Regions from separate parts of the Brevibacillus nitrificans genome, predicted to be linked through region 1. Evidence: riboswitches for the same ligand, from Rfam matches in the RefSeq annotation. Region 1 holds a riboswitch; each other region holds the start of a gene.
What was found. A riboswitch is a leader RNA that binds a small molecule or an ion and turns the genes downstream of it on or off. The one in region 1 is predicted to bind S-adenosylmethionine.

Region 1 (5,906 bases):
AGAATGATCAGGAACTTTATCAGACGCTGCTGGACCGCATCGACATCGAGTACGTCGCAACCGACAACATCCGTGCAGCCACAGAGGAAGCGGACATCATCATCACCGCTACTCCTTCCCACAAGCCGATCATCATGAAGGAATGGGTCAAGCCTGGCACACATTTCTCCTGCGTTGGCGCAGATATGGCAGGAAAACAGGAAATCGATGAGAATCTCTTTTCATCCGCTCGCGTTTTCGTAGATGACGTGACACAAGCCATCAACGTCGGCGAAACCAAAGTCGCTGTCCAAAAAGGGCTCATCACCCAAAACGACATCATCTCGGAAATCGGCAGCGTCATCCTCGGCAAGACACCTGGCCGCTTGTCCGATCAAGATATCACTATTTACGACAGCACGGGCATTTCCTTGCAGGATTTGATCACAGCGGATTACGTCCTCAAAAAAGCGGAGGAGCAAGGCATCGGAACGGTTGCACAGCTTTAATCACGTAAATGAGATAAAGGAGGAAAGATTGTGGATATCAAGCTTTTTGCAGTAGAGGATTGGATGAACAAATACGAGATGAGCGCGACGTACAATATCGCAGAGACTTGCGTCGATTCCTTGACGGTTGAGGAGCTCATTTCGATGGACGGTACAAATCCAGAAGACTTTTTCCGTTCCCTCGCTTCTAAAAAACTGACGTATGGACATATTGAAGGCTCGCCGGAATTCCGCACACTGGTTTCCCAGCTGTACACGACGGTTGAAGCGCAGCAAGTGCTCGTCATGAATGGCGGGATCGCTGCCAACTTCCTGGTCTTTTACTCGCTCGTAAAGCCTGGCGACCATGTGATTTCCGTCCATCCGACCTATCAGCAAATCTATGACGTACCAAAATCGTTCGGTGCCACCGTCGATTTGCTGCATTTGAAGGAAGAAAACGGCTTCCTGCCGGATCTCGATGAATTGCGCTCGCTCGTGCGGGAAAATACGAAGCTCATCTGCATCAACAACCCGAACAACCCAAGCGGATCACTCATGGAGCGAGATACCTTGGAGCAAATCGTGGAAATCGCCCGCTCCTGCGGCGCTTACCTACTGTGCGACGAGGTCTACCGCAATCTGCTGCAGGATGATGATCTCGTCGTCCCTTCTGTCGCTGACCTGTACGAAAAAGGAATCAGCACTTCCAGCATGTCAAAGGTTCTTTCCTTGGCAGGACTGCGTCTCGGCTGGATCGCAGCTCCGAAAGACGTAATTGAGGAGTGCATCAAGCATCGGGATTACACCACGATCAGCGTAGGCATGCTGGATGATCTTTTGGCTGTCCATGCCATGAAAAACTACGACCGGATTTTAACCCGCAATCGAAAAATCATTAAAGACAATCTGGCAATCTTGGATGAATGGGTAGCAAATGAGCCTGCCATTACGTACGTCAAGCCACGCGCTGGTACCACCGCGATGCTCAAATATGATTTGCCGATTTCCTCCGTCGATTTCTGCGAAGGATTGTTGAAGGAAACAGGCGCCTTCCTGACTCCCGGTATTTGCTTCGATATGGAAGGCTATCTGCGAATCGGTTACGCTTGCGAGACAGAAATGCTGCGTGAGGGCTTGCAGAAGCTTTCGGAATACATCCGTTCCAAGCGATAAGGTTTTGAATCAGTCGACAAAGGCTGTGGAGGCTTTCTCCACAGCCTTTTTTTGCATGAGGCGAAGCAATCTTACTCCACTGAGCCAAGCAATGGGAAACATCGCACCTGTAACCCAAAGTCGGACCGCAGGAGGTCGGAATGCTCATCCGTGAAGCCCGTCGTAATCAAGCCAGCGCGCAGGACTCCCCCCAAGTCGAACTGAACTTTCAGCTTGTGCACTTCCACACCTGCCAAGCGCAAGAAGTGAAGAACCCGATCTGGAGTAGCTGCAGGTCCAGTCCCTTCCACATAGCAAAAGGACTTCGCTTCCGTCTCTTGCGTCGTTTCCGCGCCCCCTTCTCTTTCCTTCCATACAGGATGCGGGGTAAATGGCTGGGTCAGCAAATACGCTAAATCTTCCACGACTGCACTCGCTGTCGGCAGCTCGCCTGCTCCTCTCCCCGTAAACAGCAGATCCCCGACAATATTTCCAGACAGCTGAACGGCGTTAAACGCGTCCTGAATTTGTGCCAAAGGATGACTGAGTGGCAGCATGGTTGGCTCCACGGAAAGACGGATGCCTTCTCCTGTTTGCTCTGCTTGCGCGATCAGCTTGATCCGGTAGCCGAGCTCACCTGCGATGCGGATCTGCCCAGCCGTCAAATCCGCTATCCCTTTGCGGTTTACTTCTGCCAGTGGGAGTGATTCGCCATATACCAATTGCGCGAGGATGTACAATTTGTACATCGCATCGAAGCCCTCCACATCTGAGCGCGGGTCTGCTTCGGCATAGCCGAGCTCCTGAGCCTGCTTCAATACCTCTTGATACGAGAGCTGCTCTTGCTCCATTTTTGTCAGAATGAAGTTGGTCGTTCCATTGAGGATGCCGCGAACGCCGCTAATGTCATTGGTGCGCAGGAATTGGCGCAAGACCCCCAGAATCGGGATTCCCCCTGCTACGCTCGCTTCATAGGCCAGATGCACCTGGTGCCTGTTCGCCAAGTCCACCAGCTCTGTTCCTCGTTTTGCGAGCAGCTCTTTATTGGCTGTGACGACATGACAGCCTTTCTCGATCAGCGCACGCACATAATCGTACGTAGGCTCGACACCGCCCATGACTTCAACGACAATATCGACATCGCTTTTCAACACGTCTTCAAAATCCGTGGTCAAAACGGAGCGATCCAAATGTACGGCTCTCTCCTTTTCCGAGTCACGCACCAGCGCTTTGACGATCTCGATTCGTTTCCCCAGACGAGACGCCAGCTTTTCCTGCTGCGAACGAATGGTTTTAATGACACCGCCCCCAACTGTTCCCAAACCCAACAACCCTACTCTTACGACCCCTGTACTCATCTCATTCACCCCATCTGTAGTAGTGCCGAACAAGAAAAAACCTTCTTCGGTTAAGAAGAAGGTTGGTTGGTCGATCCCTTCTTCTTATCTCGCAGGACGTAGACATCCTGCAGGAATTGGCACCTTGTCATCTGCTGCATGACGGTTGCCGGGCTTCATAGGGCCAGTCCCTCCACCTCTCTGGATAAGAAAACATCCTATGTAGTTCAAAAAATAAAAAACCTTCCTCGATAAGAAGAAGGTTCGTAATATCGTATACGAATGACCCGCTTCTTATCTATCGAGACCATCGTCTCGCAGGAATTGGCACCTTGTCATCTGTTGCATGACGGTTGCCGGGCTTCATAGGGCCAGACCCTCCACCTCTCTGGATAAGAACGTTTTATGCTATTGAGGACTATTCTAAGAAATTCCACCCCATCCGTCAACAAAAAATTCACGCTATTCCACTGACTTTAAAAAATTGCCGCTTACAGCCTATACCCCGTATCTTTCCACCAGAATGCTGCGGTGATGCAGCTCGTGACCCGCGATGATAAACGCCAACGCTCTCACAGAAATCACGCTGTTATTGGCCGTTCCCTTCCGCATCCAGGACTCTTCCGGCAAGCCTTTAAGCAAGGCAATCGTAGCCAGGCGAACGGCTTGGTATTCCTCTAACAGATCGCTCACTGAGCGGGATGAAAACGAGCCCTGTGCCACATACGCTTCATCGTCGTAGCCTGCCAGCCCTGTTTCATCTGCTCTGGCAAATCGGAGCAGTCGATAGCTCATGATTCGTTCGGTATCGATGAGATGTCCCAGCACTTCTTTTACTGACCATTTCCCTGGAGCGTAGCGATGCTCCTCCTGTTCCTTGGTGAGTGCCGAATACTGTTTGGTCGTTTCCTGTATGTGAGCAGCTAGCAGCTGAACCAGGTCGCCATCTGGCACGAGATCGATATACCTGCCGTAGTAGGCGATGTATTCGTCTTGCATTGGACGTGTGATCATGTTTCTTACCCCTCTTTCTTTGGACGAAAATAAACAACCAACGCTCCTTGCTGACTATCCCTTAAGAAATCGTGACCCCATCCAGCAACAAGACCCGTGCTGGTGCGGCGTCTGTACCCATTAGCTTGAGCGGAGCCGCAACCATCAAATACTCCCCTTGCGGCACTTCCTTCAAGCGCAAGCCTTCGATGATAATGATCTCGCTGGCAAACAGTGTTTTGTGGGTCGGATGCCCTTCTTGGCTTCGCTCGATCCCCAGTGCGTCCGTCCCTACGCCTCGCACACCGAGATTCGCCAAATATTCCGCTCCATCCTTTGCCAAAAAGACAAACTCGAAATCAAAGGCTTCTTCCCAGGAATTTCTCGTTTTGAACAACAGAAAATCTCCGGCCCCAATCTCAAATGCCTCCAGATCGGCGCGTCCGATTCTGTCCTGCACATGGGTGAGATCCAGTACTTTGCAGGTTCCTACCAGCTTTTCCAATGAAATAGATTCAAACGTAGCCCCATCCGTCACCATGTGCAGAGGAGCATCTACATGAGTTCCTGTATGTACATCCAGCTCAATCCTTGATTCGGTCACATATCCATTGGTCACCGGGTTGATTCTGGGCTGCTTCTCCGGCTTGTTTTTGTAGACCGTCATCCCTTCATAAACAGCACCCGTTACATCGTACATTTTCATGCATGTCATCCTCCAAATCAAAGTATGGTTGGACCAAAGCTACGTACGAATCTGAAAATTCAAACAGACACCTCCAAAAGCTTGGTGCTAGTCTTCAGCACCGGGCAGGTCTGGCGGATAAACGAGACCGATTTGTCTTCTCGCTTCGTCCATGATTTCCATCGTGTACAGCGAGCTTGCATGGGAATTCGTCGCGGATTGCCGTTCGCCACGCTTGGCAAGCTCCATGAACTCTCGGATTTCATAATGCATCAGCTTGGGCGTTTGCTCCTGGGTGATATCTTCGACTCTGCCATCCCTGTAGCGGATCTCAATCTTTTTCAGGTGATTGATTTTGTCGATGACCATCGTAGCCAGCTCCCCTTGAATTTCGGTTGGCAGATAGGAGTCTGTAATTTTGGAGTAAATGACCACAGCCTCTTTATCTTCGTACTTCATGAGGATGCTTCCTTCACCATCTACGCCGGATTCGAGCATGACCGCTTCCGCTTTTACCGAGTCGGGCTTTCCAAACAGGACAACGAGCGGATACAGACAGTAGACCCCGATATCCATCAGTGCCCCGTTTGAAAAGGCAGGGTCAAATGCGTTGAGCACGGTACCTGACTTGAAGGCATCATAGCGCGAGGAGTATTGGCAATTCGCTGCGAAATAGCGCCGAATTTTCCCGAGCTTAGGAAGATTCTCCTGGATCGCGCGGAAGTTGGGGGCAAACGTCGGTTTGACTGCTTCCATGAGGAGAACCCCGTTTTGTTCGGCAGCCGCCAGCATCGCACTAACCTCTTTTGCGTTTGATGCAAACGGCTTTTCACACAGCACGTGAAGTCCATGCTCCATACACAGGATCGCTTGTCTCGCATGAAAGGAATTTGGGCTGGCGATGTAGACCGCATCGATCTCCTTGCTTTCGGCCATCGCCCTGATATCCGTAAAACGATGGGGAGCGCCCATCATTTCGGCGAACTCCTTTGCCCGCTCTTCTGTGCGAGAGTACACAGCGGTGAGAGAAAAACCTTCCACTTCCTTCCCAGAACGAATGAACTCCTCGGTGATCCAGTTGGTACCTATGACGCCAAAACGCATCGCAGATCGCTCCTTTTTTCGCCAGGCGCAGGCGATTGCCTACGAATGGCTCGTGATCGGTTCCCTCTCCGGGGCTTTGTCCAGCCACCATTGAAATCCGTCTGCCAAAAGCAGCTCGGCTGAAGCATCAGGTCCGTACATCCCCGCAGGGTACACGTGCAGCGG
Region 2 (5,906 bases), on a different contig from region 1:
AGACAGGACGATGATGTCAGCAGTCAGGTAGCCGCGGCGCTCGCTGATTGCGTCGATCTGCGGCTTGAAGGTATCGAGGATTTCCTGTTTCTCTTCGTCAGTCGGGCTGTAGTTGTCGCGGTGCTTCGGATCCAGATTATCCAGTGCCCATTTTTCATAGATGATTTCTTGCGTATTCAGGAAGGAGATGACTTCCTCTGGAGCGCTGATGCGATCGTTGTTGTCGTGGAAACGAATTTGTGCCATTTTTAATTCCTCCTTAATTGTTGGGGGTATGGGACACGACTGCTTGTCGCAGCTGCAGCAAGCGGGCGTGGTACTCAAACAAGAATTCAAAGGCTTCCAGATGGCGTTTGGCTTCAAAGTCATTGCCGCCCCAGGCGTATATGCCATGGTTGCGAATCAGGACGCCGGGCACATCAGGAGTGATGACCTTCTCGATGGCAGCAGCGAGGGTCGGAATATCAGCAAAGTTCTCAACAATCGGAACGGTGATGCTCGCATTTTCCTCCCAGATGCCGAGACCTTTGATCAGCTCCTGGCCCTGGATGGAGAAAGCACGCTGTCCAAAGTACAGCTCAGAAATCAGGTTGTTCCACACCGTATGAACGTGGAAGCAGGCACCTGCCTGTGGGAACTTCTTGTACACTACCGCGTGGATCAATGTCTCAGCGGAAGGCTTGAGTGAGGTCTCATCAACTGGTCGGGAATCGCTGTCCACGATCAGGTAGTCTTCCGGGGAGAGCTTGGTTTTGTCCTTGCCGCTCGCTGTTACGGCAAATTGCAGCGGTTCATTGGCAACCTTGATGGAAAGGTTGCCGCTCGTACCCGGGAACCAGTCCCGGCGAGCAAATGTCAGCTTGGCGTCGTCCAAGCGGCGAAAAGCGTCCAAGCGTTGTTCAAATGTGGCAGTCATGTTTTAGCTGACCTCCTGTTGACGTTTCAAATCTTGTAGGATGGCAATCACATCATGGAATGTGGCAAACGTGCGGTGTGGCAGATTCAGCTCCTCCGCCCTCTGGGCGAGGAACGAACGGGCAATCACAAAGTCGGCGATCTTGGCACCAGCCAAATCGGTGATCGAATCTCCGATCACCACGCGGTAGTAGTCGGCAGGATCGTAGCGGCGAATGATCGTCGTTTTGCACATGCCACATCCATTGGAGCAGTGATCGTCACAGGAGTGCGGCCAGGTGATCGTGATCTTGTCGCCGGAAAAATCACTTCCGTTGCAATAGATCGGTACATCCTTCAGATCAAACGGAGCGAGGATCGGATCGACGAAGAAGTCGATGCCGCCGCTGGTCACCAGCCATTCGATTCCCTCTTCGCGGCAGAAACGGACGAAATCCGCAAAGCCAGGGCGAATCGATGCTTCGCTGACGATAAAGTCAATAATTTCTTCGCGCAGAGAGGAGGGGAGCAGCTGGAACAGCTTTCCGACCCCTTCCTGCACGCTGATTTTTTGCGAAAGGATTTGTTCGGTCAAAGCTTCCCACTCGGGTGGAGCAAACCTGCGGACAATCGCCACAATGTTGTCTTTTTCCGTGATGGTACCGTCAAAATCGCAGAAGAGAACGAGCTTTTTGCTCATCGTCCGCCACCCCACTTCGTAAGGGCCACAGCCAGCTCAGAGGAACCCTCGGCCGCTTCCTGCAGCGTTTTACCAGCGGTCACTGCCAGGGTAGCAGCAACAAAAGCTTTTGCCCCTGCAGTCGCACCGCCTGGGTGACCGTGGATTCCGCCACCTGCATTGACGATCTGGTCGAGTCCAAAGTCAGCGAACAGCTGCGGCACGAGTCCCGGATGAATACCGGCAGATGGGACTGGGAACGAACGGCGGATGCCTTCGAGAGGTGCCGTCAAGTTTTCAGCCAGCTGCAGCGCCTCGGTCTTGTTCAGCGCAACGTTTCCATATGGAGATGGGAAGAGCACCAGGTCTGCTCCAGCAATCCGCATCAGCTTCCCGAGCAGGAGCGGAGTCGCAATCCCGTAATCCGGCGATGGATAGTAAGCACCAGCCAAAGCTGGATGCGCCATGATCGGAACGTGTACATCTGGATCAGCTGCCAGGCGGTGCAAGGCGTCGAAGCCAAAAGCCAGGACATTGAACAGGAGGCAGTCGGCTCCAGCGTCAATGGCGCGCTTAGCTTTTTCATTCAGCTCGTTTACCGGACCTGTCAGGTTGGCCGCGTAGAGCACAGGCTTGCCGATTTCTTCTTCCGTTTCGATCGCGATCTGTTTAAACGCCTTGATTCTCTCGAGGAACGGAGCGCGTTCATCCGCAAAGAAAATTTCGTCATCTTTGACCAGATCTACGCCGCCCAATGCTTGTGCGCGAAACTGGGTTTTCAGATCATCAAAAGGCAATCCCAGGCAGGACTTGAAAATGCTCATCAATAGTGGACGGTTGTGGGCGTCCAGGCGATTGCGCAGCCCGTCAATGCCGTATTTTGGACCAGGGAACGTTCCCAAAAACGACTCAGGAAAGCTGACATCGACCAGCTTAATCTTGCCATCCATGGAGAGCTTCCCAAAAATGCCTGTCAACAAGGAGGGAATATCGTTGGTAAAGTTGCGAGTCGGATAGCTGACGGTAATCAGGCCGCGCGTTTCTCCGTTCTCCAAGGTTTCCAGCGGAGTTGCGCTTACTGCTTCGCCCAGATATGGCTTTAGCTCGGCTTGTTTGGCCGCAGGCAATTCCGTCCAGGAACCTACAGTCATACCGACTGCGATCGATTCTGCTTTTTGGTTCAAATCTTTGGCTTGTGTCAAATAGGTGACGAGGATACGGTGCTCACTCATTGCTAGGACTAATCCTCCTTAAAAACGGTGATGTGAGAAAATAAAAAGAGCCTCCCCAGCGATCAGGGAGGCGGTTGTCGACTATCAGAACGTCTTCGTCTCCTCTCATCTCTCGGGTTCGTAGTCGAGGCAAAGGAAAACAATATCCTAAATCTCGACTCTTATCCGTTGGAATTAGCACCGTTTCGCTTTCTAATAAACATAGAATAGCGCCGGTTGCCGGGCATCATAGGGCCAGTCCCTCAGCCAGCTCGCGATAAGAGTTATGAGGTTCACGCTAGAACAGCGTGTGCGATAGCTTTATGATAAGGCGATCAGATGCGGTAGTCAAATTATTTTTTGCCGAGTTTACACATAGGATTACAGGACAAACAAATGAGGGAAAGCATATTGCGGGGAAAAAGGGTGTTGACAGCATCAGGTAGAGGAATGTATGATTCAAACTAAATTCAAAACTGCATACGTTGGATACCTTATCCAGAGAAGGTGGAGGGACTGGCCCGATGATACCCGGCAACCGACACGACGCTTTTCAGACGTTCGAGACGACTGATGCATAGGCGACGTGCACGGTGCTAATTCCTGCAGAAACAAAAGTAGTCTGGAAGATAAGGGGGACAAGGGCACGTTTCTCTATACGTGACGATCGCGACCTCTTTTCTTCGGGAAAAGAGGTCTTTTTGTACAGTAAGAATTTATAAGATTCTTAGCCAGTATAAGTGCAACTATGGCTCCACCGCAAAGCTTGGCGAAGCCAAGTTTTCTAATATGACATCGCTTGGACCAGCCTACTGGAAATAGACAAAAATCGGCAAAGGGGAGAAAGGAATCATGGCATATCGTGCATTGACAGAACAGGAAGCAGTGGAGTACGTGAAAGCATTGCCAGGGCTTTTTACCGAGGGAGCTACGCTAGTCAGCAGTGAGATTGGCGACGGCAACCTCAATCTGGTGTTTGACATTCGAGAGGAAGCGACAGGAAAAAGCGTGATCGTGAAGCAAGCTCTTCCTTACGCTCGCGTGGTAGGGGAGTCCTGGCCACTGACGGTAGACCGTGCGCGCATCGAGAGCGAGGCACTTCGTCTCCAGCACAAATACGTACCGGATCTCGTACCGGAAGTGTATCACTTTGACCAAGAGCTGGCGTTGACCGTTATGGAAAACGTGGGTGACCATATCATCATGCGCAAAGGCTTGATCGAGGGCAATCGCTATCCGCTGTTCGCCAAGCAGATTGGGAAATTCCTCGCGCACACGCTATTCTACACATCTGATTTGGGGGCAAACCCGTACGATAAAAAAGCGCTCGTCGGAACATTCTTGAATCCGGAATTGTGCAAAATTACGGAAGATCTGGTGTTTACTGATCCTTATGAAAATGCGCCAACGAACGACTTCAATCCTTTGATTCAAAAGGAAGTCGAAGCAATCTGGGAAAACAAGCCGCTCAAGCTGGAAATCGCAAAGCTGAAATTTGACTTCCTCACCCGAGCAGAAGCGCTGCTGCACGGTGACCTGCATACAGGCAGCATCTTCATCACACCGACCAGCATGAAAGCGATCGACCCTGAGTTTGCTTACTACGGACCGATTGGCTTTGACATCGGTGCAGTCATTGCCAACCTGCTGCTCAACTACGCAGGCCAGCACGGATTGCAAAAAGACCAAGGAGAACGCGAATCGTATCGCGAATACTTGCTTGCAACGGTGGAGGATGTCTGGAATGAATTCGTCTCCCAGTTTGTGCAGCTCTGGCACAAGCAGGCAAAAGAGCGCAGCGCACATGTGGAGGGCCTGTGGCAAAGCTATGTGAACCGTCTGATCCAGGATACCGCTGGCTTTGCAGGCTGCAAAATTTTGCGCCGCGTGATCGGATTGGCTGGTGTCGCTGACTTGAACAGCATCGAGGACGTTCAAGTTCGCGCCGAAGCAGAGCGCTTGGCACTCGCTATCGGGGAAGCACTGATCCTCGGACGCAGCAATCTGGAGGAGTCTACCGACATTACGGACCTCGTCCGCACCGTGACAGCAAGATTTTATCAGGAGGCAACGACCGTATGACAACAAGTACACAACTCGCGCCAGTCAAATGGGAGGATGATGCTCTCGTCCTGCTCGACCAGACGCGCTTGCCTGTAGAAACCGTTTATTTGACACTGACTACTGCAGAAGAAGTATGGGCGTCTATTCGCCACCTGCAGGTACGCGGAGCGCCTGCGATCGGCATGGCTGCAGCCTATGGCCTGTACCTTGGTGTTCGGGGCAGCGAAGCGACTACGAGCGAAGCGTTTGCCAAGGATTTGTTGGCAACGGCAGAATATTTGGGAACGTCTCGCCCGACTGCGGTCAACCTGTTTTGGGCACTTGACCGCATCAAGGCGCGGATCCAGCAAGAAGGCGACAAGGCGATCAGCGAGCTGAAGGCGGCGGTTCTCGACGAGGCACTGGCGATCCAGCGCGAAGATGCGGAGGTATGCCGGACCATCGGGGAGCATTTGCTGACTTTGCTGCATGATGGCATGGGCATTCTCACACACTGCAATCCTGGTGCACTGGCAACAGCTGCATACGGGACGGCGACTGCGCCGTTCTATTTGGCAAAAGAGCGCGGGTGGGATCTGAAAGTATACGCGGATGAGACTCGCCCGGTTCTGCAAGGTGCTCGTCTCACAGCATTCGAGCTGCAGCAGGCAGGAATCGATGTCACGCTGATCTGTGACAACATGGCGGCGATGGTCATGGCACAAGGAAAAGTCGAAGCAGTTATCGTCGGAACAGACCGCGTGGCGGCAAACGGGGACGTGGCAAACAAGATCGGGACCTACGGCGTCGCTGTTTTGGCGAAAGCGCATGGCATTCCGTTTTACGTGGCAGCCCCACTTTCCTCGGTAGATCTGGAAACCGCAACAGGTGCGGATATTCCGATCGAGGAGCGTCCAGCCGAAGAAATTACTCACGGCTTGGGCAAACAGGTAGCTCCGGACAACATCAAAGTGTACAATCCGGCATTTGATGTGACGCCGGCCGAATACATTACGGCAATCGTGACCGAAACCGGTATTTTCAAGCCGCAGGAAATCGGCAACAGCAAAAAATAGCTT
Region 3 (5,906 bases), on a different contig from region 1:
TCCCAGCTCGCGAATATGGTCTTCGTTCAGCAAAACTTTTCTCGTCACATCGAGACCGACCATCGTCAGCTCTGGGAAGCCTGCGTGCAGAACGACCTTTGCTGCTTCCGGATCGACGTACATGTTGTACTCCGCTGTTGGTGTGACATTCCCGTGTTCGCGAACGACACCGCCCATAAAAATGACTTCTTTCACATGGTGCACGAGCTCCGGACATTTTCGTACGGCCAGTGCGAGGTTGGTCAAAGGACCTGTCATGACCAAGGTCACATCTCCCGAATGCGCAAGTACATTTTCGATGATAAAATCAGGCGCAAAGCCCTTCGTCGGCTGCGTCACGATTGTTGCCTCGCGCAAAGCTCCTCCAAGACCGTCTTCCCCGTGTACCCGATGCTCGAAAAACACCGTCCGTAATAATGGCTGGGAAGCTCCTGGCACGAGGGGAATCTGCTCTCCCACTTGAAGCAGATCGAGAATCTTGCACGTATTTTCCGTTGCCTTTCCAAGCGACACGTTACCGTTCACTGTTGTGATTCCGATCAGATCCACTTCCCCGCTTTTGACAGCGAGAATAATCCCCAATGCATCATCAATGCCGGTATCCACATCCAGAATGATCTTGTGCTTCATGAGCGAGCCTCCTGCTTCTTCTCGAAAGAAAGATCAAGGGTATAAACGAGCTTGCTTCGCCTATACCCTTGTCATTCCTCAAACATTTACTGGGTGATTTCGCGGTTCCAACGATCAATCCATGCTTTGGTATGCTCGTTTACGAATTTCATGTCCAGCTTGTGCAGTTTGTTGATGGTTTCTTCCCCGTACGTTACGCCTTTTGCTTCCTCGTCAGTCAGCTTCACGCCTGTGTTTACAGGAGAATCCACTTTTGCTTTTGCTGTTTTTTCTTGAACGTCCTTGCTCAGCTGCCAGTTGATGAAGTCTTCAGCGAGCTCTTTGTTTTTGCTGCCTTTGACGATGTTCACCGTATTCATGACTGCGTAGCCGCCTTCTTCCGGGGTCACGAATTTCGCTTCAGGAACAGCAGCCTGGATGTCTTTGAAGTACATTTCCATGATTGGACCTGCTGCGATCTCCTCTTGGCTGAACATGTTTACATACTCAGAGGTCTTGTCGTAGTATTTCACGACGCCCTTGTTTGCTTCTTTCATTTTCGCGAAAGCTTGGTCTTCATTGAACTCTTTGCTGCCTGCCACTTGGGAAGCAGCATCCAGAATCATTGGGCCCGTAGTGGAAGTGATGTTTGGCAGCGTCAGCTTGCCTGCTACCTCAGGACTCCACAGGTCTTTCCAGCTTTTGATTTCCGTTTTGATTACGTTTGGATTGTAAGCAATCCCAAATTGTCCAATGGTGTAAGCCGGGCCGTAGTCTTCACCCAGCGGCGCTTTGGCGATGTCGTAGATCTCATTTAAGTTTGGAATACGGCTGCGGTCGATCTTTTCAAACGCACCGCTTTCGATTCCTTGCTGCGCATAGTAGTCAGAGAGATAGATCAGATCCACATCAGAGCTGCCTTGGCGAATTTTGTTCAGACGCTCGGCGTTGTTCCCGATTTCCAGCACGATTTTGACGTTGTGTTCTTTTTCAAATGGCTCATACACTTCTTTGCGGAAAAAGTCTTCAGAAAAGCCCCAGGTAGAAATGACCAGCTTTTGCGGTTCTCCTTTTGCCGCTCCGCCAGCTGCATTGTCTTTTGGCTGCTCGCTGCTGCCGCAGCCTGCCAGCGCCATGGAAATCATCGAAAAGGAAAGAACCCCCGTTAACCACTTTTTCATCGTTATATTCCTCCATATTTTCGTCTTCTATTGAATTGATTGTTTCCATCGGCCTTATTGGTCTATGCGTCATCACACCTTTAAAAGGAATTATCTGGTAGAAAAAGAAAAGAAAAGTGCCCTTGATTAGAACGTAGCATTCTAAACAAGAGCACTTTTCTTCGTAAACAAAGAGTAGCGACACCCGTTTTCCGTTGTCATCGGTCTTCCCTTCAGATAGATCCAAAGGGAAAATCCGAACGACTTCGTTAGGTATTCGATTGTGGTTCTGCCAAAATCACATTGGTGATCGCGATCTGCGTAGCCGCGTCGTAATCCCTCAAAACTGCTTCCATGTCGAGATTCATTTCTTCTTCCAAACGCTCTCGCAGCTTCTTTTTATAAAGCAGCGACATTCGGAAATCGACCTCGAGCTTCAGAGCAGGCGCCTCCCCTTCCAATGCAGCGGAACGCGGTGAGCGCCGATGCTTCGCATAGAAGGTGACGATATTATTTTCGATAGTTACTCTCAGTAAAGTTGTCCCAAATCCGAACAACTCCTTGGCTATCTCGTTGTAGATGGCAGACAGCCTTTTTCTGCTTTCGTTTGTGTCCTGTAAAGTCATGACATCACCTACGAGAGTAAGTATCAGGGTTATTGATTTTTTCTCATTATACATATGATAAACGTCATTATCAAGTAATCATTCGTATTTTGATCGATTTACCAAAATTCAGAATGGTAGAAAGTTGTCGAATAACATTTGACATGTATAAAAATGCGAGATATAATCCTACTATCCAAATAAGGATTACACCTTATTGAACTTCATATTTCAATCTCTTATAAAGAGAGGCGGAGGGACTGGCCCTATGAAGCCTCGGCAACCTATCTCTTACAGATATGGTGCCAAATCCAGCGGGAGAATTTCCGGAAGATAAGAGAGGCATGAGTAACTGACGAACTCTGACAGTTTACGACAACCTCTTCTTTCGGGAAGAGGTTTTTCTTTTACCCTCATGGTTTTCATTTTTCAAAACATACACACTCATTAGACAAAAGGGGAGAAATTCATCATGAAAAAGACGGGAATTTTGCTTAGCACACTACTGCTCGCAGCATCCTTGCTGACTGCTTGCGGCGCAAAACAAGAAGCTGCACCTGCAACAAATGGCGCGGCTGCCGAACAGACAAAAGTGAAAGTCGGAGTAACTGCCGGACCTCACGAAGAAATCTTGAACAAAGTAAAAGAGGTCGCAAAAGCTCAAGGCCTGGAAGTTGAAGTCGTCGTATTCAATGACTACGTACAGCCAAACCAAGCTCTCGATAAAGGTAATCTGGATGCAAACAGCTTCCAAACCATTCCGTTCCTGGACAAATTCAACGAGGACCACAAAACAAAAATTGTCGAAATTGGCAAAACAGTAACTTTCCCAATGGGTCTCTACTCCACCAAGCACAAGAAAGTGGAAGAAGTCGCTGAAGGCGGTGTAGTGGGCATCCAAAACGATCCAACAAACCGTGCTCGTGCACTGTTGCTGTACCAAGCAGCCGGTCTGATCAAACTAAAAGATGGCGTAGGCAATAACGCAACTCCATTGGATATCATCGAGAACCCGAAAAAATTGGAATTTAAAGAACTTGAAGCTGCTTTCCTGGCACGCTCCCTCAACAACGTAGAATTGGCGAGCATCAACACCAACTTTGCTATGGAAGCTGGCTACAGTCCAAAAAAGGATTCCATCTTCTCTGAAACTTCCGATTCTCCATACGTAAACATCTTGGCTGCAAACGAAGCAAACAAAGACAACCCTGCACTGAAAAAACTGGTTGAGATTTATCGTTCGGAAGAAGTGAAAAAGTTCATCGACGAACATTTTGAAGGAGCTGTGCTCCCATCCTGGTAAGCACTAAATATCGAACAACAAGGAGACTGGAGAGATGATACAGCTAACCGACATCCATAAGTCGTATACAGTGGGAAACAAGCAGGTTCAAGCCTTGAAGGGCGTCACCTTGAACGTGGAAAAAGGACAGATTTTCGGCGTGATCGGCTTCAGCGGAGCAGGGAAAAGCACCCTGCTTCGTACGATCAACCTGCTCGAGAAGCCGACCAGCGGCTCCGTCGTCGTCAACGGTCAAGATATGCTCTCGCTGAAAGAAAAGGATTTGCGCAATGCCCGCAAAAAAATCGGGATCATCTTTCAGCACTTTAACCTCTTGTCCTCTTATAACGTCTATGACAACGTAGCCGAGATTTTGCGAATGAACCGGGTACCGAAAGATGTGATCAAGAAGAAGGTAGAAGATCTGTTGCGATTGGTTGGGCTTGAAGACAAAGCAAACTCCTATCCTTCCCAGCTGTCGGGTGGTCAAAAGCAGCGTGTTGGGATTGCTCGTGCCCTGGCGACGGATCCGGAGATTCTTTTGTGCGACGAAGCTACCTCAGCCCTCGACCCGCAGACGACCGAATCGATTCTCGAGCTTCTTCTGGACATTAACCGGAAATTCAATCTGACCATCGTGCTGATCACGCACGAAATGCAGGTCATCAAAAAAATCTGCGACAACGTAGCGATCATGGAAAACGGTGTGGTCATCGAACAAGGCTCTGTTCTCGATATTTTCAGCAATCCACAGCAGCAAACCACCAAGAATTTCATCAAGACCATTTTCGATGACAATGTACCGAGCGAGATTGTAGACAACATCAAGCAGAGTGGACCTGCAGCCAAAATCCTTCGCGTCGCTTTCCGCGGCGATGCTGCACTCGATCCCGTCCTCGGTACTTTGTCGGCTCGTTTTCCGGTCAGCACCAACCTGCTGTACGGATCGATCACGTCGATAAAAGGAACGGCACTGGGCATCCTGCTCCTGCACATTTCCGGTGAGGAAAAAGACGTAGAAGCAGGCATCCAGTTTCTACGCGATTCCGTCTATAACGTAGATATCGTGTCTCGAGAGGGGGGAAGCAACTAATGGAACGTTTGGCAGAAATGATCCCGGTTTTTGGACAGTCTTTGCAGGAGACGATCATCATGGTCGGCTTCTCTCTGGTCATCGCGACATTGGTGGGGATTCCTTTGGGGATTCTGCTCGTGATCACGCAAGGCAATCATTTGTTTCCGAACAAATGGATTTACCACACCTTAAATACCATTATTAACGTCGTACGCTCCCTCCCCTTCATCATCCTGATGGTCGCGATCATTCCGTTCACGGAGCTGATCGTCGGCACTTCCATCGGAATCGAGGGGGCCATCGTTCCCCTGATCGTGTACACAGCGCCGTATATCTCCCGTTTGATGGAGACAGCCCTGCACGATGTAGATCGCGGCGTAATCGAAGCTTACCAGGCGATGGGCGCATCTCGCACGCAGATTATTTTCCGCATCATGCTTCGTGAAGCACGTCCGGGTATCGTCCTTTGCTTGACGATCGCCACGATTGGTTTGATCGGAGCAACTGCGATGGCAGGTGCTGTCGGTGCAGGCGGCTTGGGTGACCTGGCTCTTCGCTACGGCTACCAATCCTGGGACATCGAAGTGATGGTCATTACCGTGGTCATCCTCGTCGTTCTGGTTCAGCTGATTCAATCCCTGGGCAACTGGGCGGCAAGAAAACTGAAAAAGAGTTCCTAATCCATTTGAACCTCTAACTGTCATACGGTTAGAGGTTCTTGTATGATCGTAATAGAGATGAACATTGAAACGGAGGCATTCAAAAATGAGCGGCATCCCCCATACGCTTTTAGAGGATCTGAAGAAAATCACGGCAGACGACCGTGCTACGACTAATGAAACCATGCTGCAGCAGCATAGCAAGGACGAGTCTCATCATACACCGGTACTCCCTGACGTCGTTGTTTTTCCGACTACGAAAGAAGAGGTATCGGCCATTTTGACATACGCCAATGAACACCGTATCCCCGTTGTTCCTTTTGGGGTGGGCTCCAGTCTGGAAGGACATTGCATCCCGCTTAAAGGCGGTATCTCCATCGATTTTCAGCAGATGAACCAAATCATTGAGGTACGTCCCGATGACTTTCTCGTGCGCGTACAGCCAGGTGTGACACGCACACAGCTCAATGCCGCTTTAAAAAAGCACGGGCTCTTTTTCCCCGTAGATCCAGGTGC
Region 4 (5,906 bases), on a different contig from region 1:
AGCGATCTCCCCTTGTCCCAGCCACAGGAACCATTCCTGGAATTTACCCGGTGCCACGGATCCATCCTCCATCGGCATGTTTGCGTAGATAGAGTAGCCTTTGGAATAGGTCATATGAATCCCGTTTACAATGTAGAGCATCGCCAGTGTTGCCAGCAAATCCGGAATGCGGATTTTTACGACCAGCAGTGCATTGATCAGTCCGACGAGAAGGCTCAGGACGATAGGTGCAAGCAGGGTAACCAAAGGACCTTGCTCATGCCACACCATCATGGAGGCCGCGACGACTGTAGTCAAGGACACCGTCGAGCCTACAGAGAGGTCAAACCCACCCACAATCAGGGAAAACGTCACACCGATCGCAACAAAGGTCACAATCGAGATGGACCGCAGGATGTCGGTAATGTTGTCATAGGTAAAGAAATACGGGTTGGTCAGGCTGAACACCAGCATGACGATGACGATCACCGCTACCGTCCCGTATTTGTATACAAAATCAAAGAGACTGAATTTCTTGCCTTCCACATTACTCACCTCCGCTAGCATAATACATGATCAATTCTTGTGTCGCTTGGTCGCGACTCAGTTCCTTTACGATCCTGCCCTCAAACATGACGAGAACTCGATCCGCGATCCCGATGACCTCCTGGAACTCGCAGGAGAAGTAGAGAACACCTTTTTTCTGCTCAGCCAGGTTCCCGATCAGTCGATAAATATCGCTTTTCGCCCCAATGTCCACGCCCTTGGTCGGCTCGTCGAACATGAAGATGCTGGCGTCCGTCTCCAGCCATTTGCCGATCGCGACCTTCTGTTGGTTTCCCCCGCTGAGAAATCCAACCAGCTGGCTAATATCCGCTGTCTTCACACCCAGACGCTGCACCAGATCCTTCGCCAGACCGGCTTCCAATCCGCTGCGGATAAAGCCGAACGGAGACCACTTGGAGATCGTTGCCACAGACAGGTTGCTCTTTACCGATTCCTCTACGAAAATGCCTTCTTTTCGTCTTTCCTCTGGCACGAGAACGATTCCTGCATCCACGGCGTCTTTTGGTGTACGGATGCGCAGCTGTTTTCCTTTCAGCTTGATCTCTCCCGCTTCTGCCGCGTCCGCTCCGAACAGCAAGCGGGCAAGCTCGGTTTTCCCGGCACCCACGAGGCCGACGACTCCGACGATCTCTCCCTCGCGTACAGTCAGATCGGCATGGCGCACCTTTCCGCCTTTGGCACCGGTGACTTCAAAGATCGGCTCGCCAATCTCGACAACAGCTTTCGGGAATTCCTCCGCAAAGCTTTTTCCCAGCATGTGACTGATGACCTCGTCCATATTGGTCGCCTGTGTTTCCGTCGTTATCACGTGCTGACCGTCACGCATGATGGTGATGCGATCACAAATTTCAAAGATTTCCGGAAGGCGGTGAGAAATATAGATTATACCGACGCCTGCCTTTTTCAGCTGGGCGATAATGTGAAACAGCCGTTCGCTTTCCTTCGTGCTCAGGGGAGCTGTCGGTTCATCGAAAATGACAAACTTGGCCTTTTGCACAGTCGCCCGCGCGATGAGAATGAGCTGCTTTTCCGACAGCGAGCATTCTTCTACTGTCATTTGAACAGGAATGGAGAATCCGAATCCACGGAGCAGCTCTTCGGACTGAGCGTATAAACGCTGCCAGCTTACGAAGCTCGAGCCTTTGTCCTGGACGAGCTGATCCAGCAAAATATTTTCCGCGACACTCAAATACGGAACCAAAGCCGTATCGACTTCCTGATAGACACATTGAATTCCCAGCGCCTTGGCATCCTGCGGGGATTGTATCTGGACCGCTTGATCGTCAATCGAAATGGTTCCACCATCTGCCTGGTAGGCGCCCGTGAGAATTTTCATCAGCGTACTTTTTCCTGCTCCGTTCGCTCCGAGCAGCGCGTGAACCTCCCCTGCCTTCACTTCAAAATCAACGGTTCGCAGTGCAGGCACTCCGGAGAACTGCTTCTCGATGCCTTGCATGTGTAAAGTAGACAATCTATCCACCCCCTAGTTGCGCTTTTACTGGCTAAGAAATCCATCCATTCTTTTCTATAAATAAGGAAGATTCCCGTTGAGAGGTTCAACGGGAATAGCCAATCCTTTCATCTATACGATCTTATTTGCCCCACTCTTGCACGTATTGGGAAAGATCAGCCATCGTTACTTTTTTGTCTTTTGGCAGGTCCGATTGTTGTACGAGCACTGGGTTCAGGTTTACGTTGTCTGGTACTTCCTCGCCTTTGATCTTTTTGAACACTGTTTCAGCCTGGATGCGACCGATGTTGGATGGGTCTACCGCAGCTGTTGCTGTCCAAGGAGAGTTTGGTTCTTGGATCATTTGCAGGTCTTCGTCGCTCAGGTCGATGGAGTATACTTTGATCTCGGTGCGTCCTGCCTGCTGAATCGCACGCGTCGCGCCTTTTCCGAACTCATCCCATGCTGCCCATACCGCTGTGATGTCACCTTTGTTTGGATATTTCTTCAGGATTGCTTCCATTTGGGATTGTGTATCCAAAGCAGTATTGTTGGTAGCCGAACCGAAAGCGGCTACTTCCTTGATGTCCGGATATTTCTTCAGGAACGCATCATAGGTGATTTGGCGTTTTTCCATTGGCGCAAAGCCAGCTACCCAGATTTTTACGATGTTTCCTTTGTTGCCGTTGTCCGCAGCAAGCTTCTCGAGACTCAGGTCAGCCAGCTTTTGGTCATCCTGCGCAACGGTTGGTACTCCTGCGATTTTGATATCGGTGTCAAAGAGTACAACCGGGATCTTCTTGTCTACCGCCTTTTGGGTGCCTTGCTGCAGGGCTTCTGCCGTACCGTGGTCGATCAGAATTCCGTCAAAGTGCTGGTTCACCGCTGCATCCAGGTTGGAAGCCATTTTCGCCAGATCGGTGTCTGCATTGAAAACAGTCAGCTCTCCGCCGTTTTTCTCCACTTCCTTTTTCACCCCGTTGATGTACTGCGCCGAGAACGTCCCCACATTTTGGCGCATAATCAATGCGATTTTCTTCGCTTTCTCGCCGGAAGCGCCGTTTGCGCCGTTCGGAGCAGCCGCCCCTCCACCGTTTCCGCACGCTGTCAGGGCGAGCGATGCTGTCAATGCAAGAGTCACGAGCAGACCAAATTTCTTTTTCATGGATGTTCCCCCTTTTTTTGTGAACTCATCGCAGAAAGGAGCTAGTTTTTGCCCATTAGAAAAGCCTCTTTCCACCAGAAAGAGGCTAAAATCGTCAGCACGATATTCCGCCTCTTATCTGTCAGGTATTTCTACCTGGTGGAGTTAGCACCTTGGCGCGGGAGACAAAAAATCTCACGTGCTAGGTTGCCGGGCTTCATAGGGCCATTCCCTCAGCCTTCTCTGGATAAGAGTAGTTATTATTTTCAAAACGTTTCTTGAATATATACAGACTATAATCAATCCATTGCCCACCTGTCAACTAGGACTTTTTTAGGAGATGTTTCTTTATTGTGACAAATTTGATACTCGAATCTTTGGAGGGATTGTCGTATGCCGTGTCGAATTAACGGTGGATGATTCAGAGCCAGTCTGCGGTGGAGATGCACGATGAGCCTATTAAAAGAAGTCATTCTTCAAATGTTTTTTGTCCTGATCCCTTTTGTCCTGTTCAATATCTACTACCGGGATAAAATGAGAAATTTTAGCCAGTCCTTCATCCTGGTTACTAGTTCGATCAGTTTATTCCTCGCTATGACGTTTTCTTCCAGCGTAGTAGAAGGGGTCATCTTTGACGTTCGCTACGTCATCATGTTTTTCGGGCTTGTCTATGGCGGTGTCCAGACAGGCTTGATTTTGCTGGGCGAATTCGTCATTTATCGACTCTACCTGGGCGGCGATGGTTCGTTTATCGCCTTGGTCATTTCCGTCTTCTCCTTTTCGGTGTCCCTCCTCATGTACAGAACCTACAAAACTACTCACCGGAAAACGTTTTTCACAATATTGGCGGGCGTATTGTTTTCCATCATCGCCTTAACGCTTACCTACTTCTACCTCCCCCACTATTTTGTTAAACATTTGACGTATCACATGCTGGTCATCCCCTTGCAAAACACGCTCGGTATCTGGATTCTGATGTCCCTGTTCAGTAAATCCGTATCGGACAAGGAGATCTTTATCAAGCATGCGCAAAATGAAAAAATCGAAACGATGAGTCATGTCGCAGCCTCGCTCGCTCATGAGGTGCGAAACCCGCTAACGGCCGTAAAAGGCTTCTTGCGTTTGATGCAGGAGAATCCGCATGACTTCACCAAAAGCGCCCAGTATATGAACATCTGCATGGACGAAATCCAGCGCACGGAAGTGATTCTCTCGGAGTATCTGGCTATTTCCAAGCCTTTGACAAACCGGCATGAGCAGGTTAACGTCGTAGAGCTGTTAAAGGTCATGCGAGCTGTGATGTCGCCTTTTGCGATTCTGCACAATGTCGAATTGGAAGTGCGTACACCTGATATATCCGTCACGATCATGGCCAACCCGGATGAGATCAAGCAGGTGCTCGTGAACTTTATCAAAAATGCGATTGAAGCCTGTACGAACGTAAGGAAAGGGAGAGTGTTCCTGTCGCTGGTAGTCGAGGAAGGCAAAGCGATTCTCATCATCAAGGATAACGGCGTAGGAATGGATGAGGGCCAGATGAAGCGTTTGGGGTCCATTTATTTTTCTACTAAGTCGAGTGGAACCGGACTTGGTCTGACGTATTCCTATCATGTCATCCACACAATCGGTGGTACCGTGACCGTGAACAGTAAACCAAATGTCGGCACAAAATTTTCGATCATCTTCCCTTATCAAGAGTAAATCCCCATACCCAGGTCGGGTGATGGGGATTTTTTCATTCCAAAAGATCCGTTTGCTAGACTCCGCCGATTTTCGCGGAGACCGTCGCGGCCTTTTCTTTGACTCTCTCAATCAAAAAAGACATGCGATCTTCTGTCACGCGAAAGCTGGGGGCATTGATCGACAGTGCCGCCACAATCTGATTTCCGTAGCTGAAGATAGGGGCCGCCACCGCGACAGTCCCTTCCGTTTTCTCCCCGTAGCTAATCGCATAGCCTGTCTCTTTGACATGCGCCAATTGATCAAGAAACGGCTGCTGCAGGGCAGGAGCGAGCTGAGCTGCGACGACCTTTCTCACTTCCTCTGGCTTCCAATGAGCGAGAATCGCCTTATTCGGGGCACCGATGGTCAGTGGGATCCGCTCGCCCATGTTCTCGTCAATGCGAATCTTCAACGGACTCTCTACCTTTTCGATCGGAATGGAATCATACCCGGCTGGCACGCTCAAGAAGATGCTCTCTTCGACTTCGTGAGCAAGCTCCTCCATAATCGGCCTCGCCACGTAGCGAAAATTGATTCGGTTATGCAGGGTGAAACCGATTTCCATCCACGTGTAGCCTGCCTTGTAATGCTTGGTGACCGGCTCCTGCTCGACCAGACCGAACTGCATCATCGAATCGAGAAACCGGTGAAGCGTACTGATCGGCAATCCGGTAGCACTCGCCAAATCGGATATTGGCCAAGCTTGTTTCTCGTCGGAAATCAGCACCCGGATAATTTTCATCGTCCGCTCGATTGATTGAACCATAGTCCCCCGCCCTCTTTGGCCATGCGCTGGTTACGCTGCCACACTGTTATCCTTGGCTTGCTTTTTCGAAAGTGCGACCGGTAGACAGCCGCCCTTCCAGCCTGTTCACAAAGTAAGTGAAGATCGTAATCATAACCAGGTAATACAAGCCTACTACCATGTAGGTTTCAAGCTGGCGATAGTTCGAGGCCGCTTCGCTCAGACCCGTTCCCCATAGATCCTGCATTCCTACGTATGCCACCAGAGACGAGTCCTTCAACCCGATAATGAACTGGTTT

Region 2: linked by a shared signal. The riboswitch ahead of mtnK (S-methyl-5-thioribose kinase) and the one ahead of EDM59_RS01935 (homoserine dehydrogenase) in region 1 are both predicted to bind S-adenosylmethionine.
Region 3: linked by a shared signal. The riboswitch ahead of EDM59_RS25905 (MetQ/NlpA family ABC transporter substrate-binding protein) and the one ahead of EDM59_RS01935 (homoserine dehydrogenase) in region 1 are both predicted to bind S-adenosylmethionine.
Region 4: linked by a shared signal. The riboswitch ahead of EDM59_RS30320 (sugar ABC transporter substrate-binding protein) and the one ahead of EDM59_RS01935 (homoserine dehydrogenase) in region 1 are both predicted to bind S-adenosylmethionine.

Annotation. Positions count from the first base shown of each region.
Region 1 covers NZ_RHHU01000003.1:6,995-12,900, reverse strand. The annotation lists gene EDM59_RS01945 (ornithine cyclodeaminase family protein) at 1-488, shown strand, start outside; gene EDM59_RS01940 (aminotransferase) at 519-1,643, shown strand; gene EDM59_RS01935 (homoserine dehydrogenase) at 1,715-2,980, opposite strand; SAM riboswitch class I at 3,062-3,171, opposite strand; SAM riboswitch class I at 3,251-3,358, opposite strand; gene EDM59_RS01930 (DinB family protein) at 3,458-3,973, opposite strand; gene EDM59_RS01925 (cyclase family protein) at 4,035-4,658, opposite strand; gene EDM59_RS01920 (Gfo/Idh/MocA family protein) at 4,746-5,741, opposite strand; gene zwf (glucose-6-phosphate dehydrogenase) at 5,781-5,906, opposite strand, start outside.
Region 2 covers NZ_RHHU01000005.1:168,587-174,492, reverse strand. The annotation lists gene EDM59_RS10875 (1,2-dihydroxy-3-keto-5-methylthiopentene dioxygenase) at 1-246, opposite strand, end outside; gene EDM59_RS10870 (methylthioribulose 1-phosphate dehydratase) at 260-916, opposite strand; gene EDM59_RS10865 (2-hydroxy-3-keto-5-methylthiopentenyl-1-phosphate phosphatase) at 920-1,594, opposite strand; gene EDM59_RS10860 (2,3-diketo-5-methylthiopentyl-1-phosphate enolase) at 1,591-2,805, opposite strand; SAM riboswitch class I at 2,964-3,068, opposite strand; SAM riboswitch class I at 3,276-3,420, shown strand; gene mtnK (S-methyl-5-thioribose kinase) at 3,637-4,866, shown strand; gene mtnA (S-methyl-5-thioribose-1-phosphate isomerase) at 4,863-5,903, shown strand.
Region 3 covers NZ_RHHU01000018.1:65,776-71,681, forward strand. The annotation lists gene EDM59_RS25890 (nucleoside hydrolase) at 1-630, opposite strand, end outside; gene EDM59_RS25895 (ABC transporter substrate-binding protein) at 717-1,790, opposite strand; gene EDM59_RS25900 (DUF2294 domain-containing protein) at 2,039-2,395, opposite strand; SAM riboswitch class I at 2,611-2,714, shown strand; gene EDM59_RS25905 (MetQ/NlpA family ABC transporter substrate-binding protein) at 2,847-3,677, shown strand; gene EDM59_RS25910 (methionine ABC transporter ATP-binding protein) at 3,712-4,749, shown strand; gene EDM59_RS25915 (methionine ABC transporter permease) at 4,749-5,411, shown strand; gene EDM59_RS25920 (FAD-binding oxidoreductase) at 5,497-5,906, shown strand, end outside.
Region 4 covers NZ_RHHU01000028.1:84,247-90,152, reverse strand. The annotation lists gene EDM59_RS30330 (ABC transporter permease) at 1-525, opposite strand, end outside; gene EDM59_RS30325 (sugar ABC transporter ATP-binding protein) at 527-2,017, opposite strand; gene EDM59_RS30320 (sugar ABC transporter substrate-binding protein) at 2,139-3,161, opposite strand; SAM riboswitch class I at 3,273-3,394, opposite strand; gene EDM59_RS30315 (sensor histidine kinase) at 3,591-4,841, shown strand; gene EDM59_RS30310 (IclR family transcriptional regulator) at 4,897-5,628, opposite strand; gene EDM59_RS30305 (amino acid ABC transporter permease) at 5,675-5,906, opposite strand, start outside.